3 regions of the Cellulomonas sp. KRMCY2 genome follow, and region 1 is predicted to be linked to each of the others. Evidence: predicted binding sites of a transcription regulator. Region 1 holds the regulator's gene; each other region holds the start of a gene.

Region 1 (2,262 bases):
CACGAAGATCTCGTGGTTGCGCTCGCGGACCTCGAGGTAGACGTCGCCGGCCGGGCCGCCGGCCGGGCCGACCTCGCCCTGTCCGGTGAGCTTGATCCGGGTCCCGGTGTCGACGCCCGCCGGTACGTCGACGCTCAACGTCCGCCGGCTGCGGACCCGGCCCTCGCCGGAGCACTCGGGGCACGGCTCGGGGATGACCGTGCCGAAGCCGTGGCACGCGGCGCACGGGCTCGAGGTCATGACCTGGCCCAGGAAGGAGCGCGCGACCCGCTGGACGACGCCGCGCCCGCCGCAGACGTCACACGTGCGCGGCGACGTCCCGGGGCGGCAGCAGCTGCCCTGGCACGTACCGCACACCACAGCCGTGTCGACCTGCACGTCGCGGTGGACGCCGAAGGCCGCCTCGGCCAGGTCGAGGTCGAGCCGGACGAGCGCGTCCTGGCCGCGTCGGGCACGGGGCACCGGACCGCGCTGGGCGCCACCACCCTGGCCGGCACCGAAGAAGGTCTCGAAGATGTCCTGGAAGCCGAAGCCCGCGCCGAACCCGCCCGCAGCGCCGCCGCCCGGCGCGGTCGGGTCGACCCCGCGGTCGTACATCTGGCGCTTCTCGGGGTTCGACAGCACCTCGTAGGCGCGCGAGACGTCCTTGAAGCGGTCCTCGGCACCGTCGCCCGACGCGACGTCCGGGTGGTGCTCGCGGGCGCGCTTGCGGTACGCCTTCTTGATCTCGTCCTGCGTGGCGTCATGGCTCACGCCGAGGATGTCGTAGAAGTTGCTGCTCACTGATCACTCTCTGCGGTGGCGTACGGGCTGCGGTCTGCGGTGCGGGTCATCCGGCCAGGATCCTGGACAGGTACCGGGCGACCGCCCGGACCGAGGCGATCGTCCCGGCGTAGTCCATCCGGGTGGGTCCGAGCGAACCGATGCGGGCGACCGGCTCGCTCTGCGATCCGTAGCCCGCCGCGACGAACGACGTCTCGGCGAGTCCGGCGTGCTGGTTCTCCCGGCCGATCCGGACCGTGAAGCCGGCCGAGTCCTCGGCCATCTCCGACAGCAGGCGAAGCAGGACGACCTGCTCCTCGAGCGCCTCGAGGACCGGACGGATGGTCTGGGTGAAGTCCGTCCCGCTCCGGGCGAGGTTCGCGGTCCCGGCCAGCACGATGCGCTCCTCGGTGGCCTCCGCGAGCGTGTCCTCGACCACGTGCACGACGCGCTGGACCAGCGGTTGGTCCACGACGGCGAACCCGGTGGCCATCTCCTCGAGCGGCTCGGGCAGGTCGATCAGGCGCCGGCCCGCGACTGTCGCGTTGAGCCGCGCGCGGAGCTCCGGGACGATGTGGTCGGGCACCGGGTCGTCGAGCTCGAGGACACGCTGCTCGACCCGGCCGTTGTCCGTGATGATCACCACGAGCAGCCGGGTCTCACCGACGGGCACGAGCTCGAGGTGGCGCAGCGCCGACCGGCGCAGCGACGGGTACTGCACGACGGCGACCTGCTGGGTGAGCTGGGCGAGCAGGCGAACGGCTCGGTCCACGACGTCGTCGAGGTCGACAGCGTCCTCCAGGAAGACCTGGATCGCCTTGCGCTCCGGCGCGGACAACGGCTTGATCGTCGAGAGCTTGTCGACGAAGAGGCGATAGCCCCTGTCGGTCGGGACGCGCCCGGCCGAGGTGTGCGGCTGGGCGATGTACCCGGCCTCCTCGAGCGCTGCCATGTCGTTGCGGATCGTCGCGGGTGAGACGCCGAGCCCGTGCCGCTCCACGAGGACGCGTGAACCGACCGGCTCGTGGGTCTGGACGTAGTCCTCGACGATCGCGCGCAGGACATCGAGCCGTCGGTCGTCGCTCATGGCACCTCCTGTCCGGCGATGGGGTCCTCGTCCACGGACGTAGCACTCCGGGGATCCGAGTGCTAATCCTACCCGTGCCTGGCGCGGCGCCCCAGATGTGCGCGACGACCGCTGGCATCATCGGGGCGCGACGAAGGGCCGACGACGGGCCGACGAAGGGCAGGACGGCGGATGAGCCAGGACAGATACGGCAACGACGTGCTGCGCGACCCGGGCGGCCACCGACCACGGCACCCCACGTCACGACCGCAGGTCGCGCAGGACGGGCTGGTCGTCGAGGAGGTCACCACCGGCTGGGTCGGGGCCGTCGTGCGGGTCGAGAAGTCCGGCGGCATGCACGTCGTCGTGCTCGAGGACCGCAAGGGACGCACCCGGACCTTCCCCCTCGGGCCGGGCTTCTGGGTCGACGGCCG
Region 2 (2,262 bases), 2.8 Mb from region 1:
CGGTACGGCGTCGAGCGCCTCCTGGGCTGCCTCGACGGCGCGCTGCAGGTCCGGGCCGAGCAGCGTCCCGTCCGGCGCGCCCACCAGCGGCGCGGACGCCTCGGCCGCGACCGGGACCTCGCTGATGATCGGCAGGTTGGTCTCCTGCGGGTACCGCGGGAACAGCTCGTCGACCCGGCCGACGTCGCGGACCGTGGCGTACGTCAAGGCCCTGGAGAGCTCCTGGTCGTAGTTGCCCCGCAGGTCCCATGCCATCGCCTTGAGCCACGCGAGGGAGTCGATGGGGTCCCACTGCTCCGGCGGGCCGAGGTCCACCTGGAGACCCAGGACCGTGTACTCCACGCCGAGGGAGTCCAGGTCGTGGGTGTCGAGGTAGGCGTTGACGCCGTCGGCGTAGGCCGTCAGGTAGCTGCGCGTGTCCTCGTCGAGGAGCTCCCACTCGTCCGCGGCGACGTCGCGCCAGCCGAACGTGCGGATGACCTGGTCGGCGGCGAGCGCGTCGTCGTCGGCACCGACCAGCTCGGACAGCCGTCCGGCGGTGACGTGCCGCCGGTAGTCCATCTCGAAGAAGCGGTCCTGGGCGTGCACGTAGCCCTGCGCCCGGAAGAGGTCCTCGGCGTCGTCGGCGTAGATGCTCGGCACCCCCAGCGCGTCCCGCAGCACTGTGACGTCGGCGGTGAGGCCCGGCAGCTCGAGAGTGCCCGAGTGCTCGGGGAGCGGGCGGCGCACGACGGTCGCCGCGACGGCTGCGACCGCGACGAGCACGAGCACGACGACGGCGGCGACGCCGATCAGGTAGCGCAGTGCGCGACGACGGGGCACGCAGCGAGACTAACCGCCCGGAGCCGTCCGGGCCCGGTGCACGGGCGGTCGACCCGGACCCACCTGGCGTCCGCGGCGGAGCGCCGTCCGTGGACGGATCGCGCCCCGGCGCTCCGGGGCCGTACGATTGGCACTCGGATCGGGTGAGTGCCAGTCGGCGGGTCGTCGACGGAGCAGGACCAGCGTGCTCGGCCGACCTCACCGGACGTCCTGGAGGAACCGTGCCCACCTACGCGTATGCGTGCACGCAGTGCGATCACCGCTTCGACGCCCAGCAGGCGTTCACCGACGACGCACTGACCGACTGCCCGCGTTGCGGCGCGCGGCTGCGCAAGCTCTTCGGCAACGTCGGCGTGGTGTTCAAGGGCTCCGGGTTCTACCGGACCGACGCGCGCAACGAGCGCAAGGGCAAGATCGCCGCGTCCACGAGGTCGGACAGCGCCTCGACGACGTCGGACAGCGCCTCGAGCAGCGGGTCGGCCGACTCCGCCGCAGCGTCGACGGGCGGCTCCGGCGGCTCGTCGACCTCCGGGAGCACCGGCGGGTCCGGTGCGCCGAGCACCTCGGGTGGCTCCGGGCCGTCGACGAGCGGGCCATCGACGAGCGGGTCGTCGCCGGCCGGCTCCAACAGCTCGACCGGCGCCAGCACCTCGAGCAGCGGCGCCGCCGCTGCCGGCAGCTGATCCCCCGGACCCGGACCACACCGGCCGGTCCACAACCCGGTCGCACCCGGGTCGGGACGCCAGCCCCGACGTCCTAGCGTGCCGCCATGGCGCGCCGCACCCCGTACACCCCGAGCGTCCCGTCCGCGCGGTCACCGCTGCCTGCACCGCCGGCGCCACGAGCGGCAGCGCCCCGCGGTCGCCGGAGCGCCGCGCTGCTCGCGCTGCGCATCGCGCTCTGGCGACTGCGTCCGTTCGTCCTGCCGCTCGTGGTCGTCGCAGCGGTCGCGGTCGGCGTCCGTCACGTCGCGCCGCCGCCCCCGCGGACGCAACCGGTCGTCGTGACAGCCCATGAGGTCCCGGCCGGCCGGCCGCTGACCGGCGCGGACCTTCGGGTGGTGCAGATGGCGCCGCGCGTCGTGCCGGACGGCGCGCTGAGCGACCCGGACGAGCTGGTCGGCCGTGGCGCGGTCGTGCCGCTGCCCCGGGGCCTACCCGTCGTCGACTCCGTGCTCGAGGGCGACCGGTTCGGTCTCGACCCGCCGCCGGGCACGGTCGTGGTGCCGGTCCGGCTCGCCGACGGCTCCGTCCCCGGCTTCCTGCGCACCGGGGACCTCATCGACCTCGTGGTCCCCGGCTCCGGGTTCGACGCCCTGCTCGGCACGGACAGCGACCCGGGCCCCGCCGAGCCCGACGTGCTGGCCCGCCGGGCCCTGGTGGTCGATGTCGGGCAGGACGGTCGGCCCGGCGCCGGCGCGTCCCTGGCGAGCCTCGACGG
Region 3 (2,262 bases), 2.6 Mb from region 1:
GTGCGCCGCGCTCCTGGTGGAGCCGGTGGTGGCCGTTCGTCACCGTCCTGGTCGTGTTCCCGGTGCTCGCCTACGGCCTCGTGACGTGGCTGTCCGACTGGGACGGGCTCTCCGGCGTCGAGCTGCCGAGCTTCAGTCAGTCCGAGGACGACACGCAGGAGCCCAGCGCCGGCGCGACCGCGACCGAGACCGCGACAGCAGCGCCGGTGGAGACGCCGGCGGTCACGCAGGAGCCGACGCCTGAGCCGGTCGCCGATCTCACCCGGCCGGTCTCGGTGCTCAACGCGACGTCGAGGGCCGGCCTGGCCGGTGGTGCCTCGGACCGGCTCGAGGCAGCCGGGTTCACCGCCGCCACCGCCGACAACTGGGACGGCGACGACCTGGAGACCTCGGTCGTCTACTACCCGGCCGCTGCGGACGTCGCCACCGCCCAGGCGGTCGCGGCTGCCCTCGGCATCGCCACGGTGCAGGAGGACGCCGCACAGGCCCCGGACGGCCTCGTCGTGGTCCTCGCCGCCGACTACGAGCCCTGAGCGACGGGCCGACGTACCGCCGTCCTCAGCAGCCGGATGCCCCTGCCGCCGTGCGGCCGGCCGCACTAGGCTCCGCAGGATCGTGGCCGCGCACGTCGCGGTCGACACCAGAGGCAGCACGACAGGAGCAGGCATGGCTCAGGGCACCGTGAAGTGGTTCAACGCTGAGAAGGGCTTCGGTTTCATCACCCCGGCCGATGGCGGTCCTGACCTCTTCGTCCACTTCAGTGCGATCCAGGCGGACGGGTACCGCGCCCTCGAGGAGGGCCAGGAGGTCGAGTTCCAGGTGGGCCAGGGCACCAAGGGCCCGCAGGCCGAGCAGGTCCGCGGCGTCTGACCGACCTCGCCCCCGGCGACCCCGATCGGCGTGACGTCTCGCCGTGGGCGGAACGGGCGCGCGTCGCTTGCACTCTCGGGTACCGAGTGCCAATAATGAGTTAGCACTCTCGACCCGAGAGTGACAGAAGAACCTGGTCCGGTGAGGGCCGGGGTGCCGACGGGACGTGACCGTCGCGACTCCGGTCCGTCCGTCGCGGGCACCATGTCCAGGTCACCGCCACAACCGGAGGACCATCCGAATGGCCAAGATCATTGCCTTCGACGAGGAGGCCCGCCGCGGCATGGAACGGGGCATGAACGCCCTGGCCGACGCCGTCAAGGTCACACTCGGCCCCAAGGGCCGCAACGTCGTGCTCGAGAAGAAGTGGGGCGCCCCCACCATCACCAACGACGGCGTCTCGATCGCCAAGGAGATCGAGCTCGAGGACCCCCTCGAGAAGATCGGTGCCGAGCTCGTCAAGGAGGTCGCCAAGAAGACCGACGACGTCGCAGGCGACGGCACCACCACCGCAACCGTGCTCGCCCAGGCGCTCGTGCGCGAGGGTCTGCGCAATGTCGCCGCCGGCGCCAACCCGATCGCGCTCAAGCGCGGTATCGAGAAGGCCGTCGAGGCCGTCACCGTGCAGCTGCTCAAGGCTGCCAAGGAGGTCGAGACCAAGGAGGAGATCGCCGCGACTGCGGGCATCTCCGCCGGGGACCCGGCGATCGGTGAGCTCATCGCCGAGGCGATGGACAAGGTCGGCAAGGAAGGCGTCATCACCGTCGAGGAGTCCAGCGCGCTGGGCCTCGAGCTCGAGCTGACCGAGGGGATGCGCTTCGACAAGGGCTTCCTGTCGGCGTACTTCGTGACCGACGCCGAGCGTCAGGAAGCGATCCTCGAGGACGCCTACGTCCTGCTGGTCGAGTCCAAGATCACCAACGTCAAGGACCTGCTGCCGCTGCTGGAGAAGGTCATCCAGTCCGGCAAGCCGCTGTTCATCGTCGCCGAGGACCTCGAGGGCGAGGCCCTGGCCACGCTCGTCGTGAACAAGATCCGCGGCACCTTCAAGTCGGTCGCCGTCAAGGCTCCCGGCTTCGGGGACCGTCGCAAGGCGATGCTGCAGGACATGGCCATCCTCACCGGTGGCCAGGTCATCTCCGAGACCGTCGGTCTCAAGCTGGAGAACGCCGGCCTCGAGCTGCTCGGGCAGGCGCGCAAGGTCGTCGTCACGAAGGACGAGACCACGATCGTCGAGGGCCTCGGCGATGCCGAGCAGATCGCCGGTCGGGTCTCGCAGATCCGTGCCGAGATCGAGAACTCCGACTCCGACTACGACCGCGAGAAGCTCCAGGAGCGCCTCGCGAAGCTGGCCGGTGGCGTCGCCGTCATCAAGGCCGGTGCCGCAACGGA

The links. The regulator HrcA, encoded in region 1, represses chaperone genes, less so after heat shock. The targets are predictions, from matches to a motif close to TTNGCACTCGNNNNNNNCGAGTGCNAA.
Region 2: K415_RS23245 (FmdB family zinc ribbon protein) is a predicted target of HrcA. The motif match lies at 950-976, and genes of this name have one in related genera.
Region 3: groL (chaperonin GroEL) is a predicted target of HrcA. The motif match lies at 937-963, and genes of this name have one in related genera.

Annotation. Positions count from the first base shown of each region.
Region 1 is NZ_JAGF01000001.1:3,217,610-3,219,871, reverse strand. Features, by position in the region: gene dnaJ (molecular chaperone DnaJ) at 1-783, opposite strand, end outside; gene hrcA (heat-inducible transcriptional repressor HrcA) at 830-1,849, opposite strand; gene K415_RS0115135 (DUF3097 domain-containing protein) at 2,021-2,262, shown strand, end outside.
Region 2 is NZ_JAGF01000001.1:420,147-422,408, forward strand. Features, by position in the region: gene K415_RS0102110 (penicillin acylase family protein) at 1-822, opposite strand, end outside; gene K415_RS23245 (FmdB family zinc ribbon protein) at 1,044-1,505, shown strand; gene K415_RS22445 (RcpC/CpaB family pilus assembly protein) at 1,592-2,262, shown strand, end outside.
Region 3 is NZ_JAGF01000001.1:662,707-664,968, reverse strand. Features, by position in the region: gene K415_RS0103290 (LytR C-terminal domain-containing protein) at 1-533, shown strand, start outside; gene K415_RS0103285 (cold-shock protein) at 667-870, shown strand; gene groL (chaperonin GroEL) at 1,112-2,262, shown strand, end outside.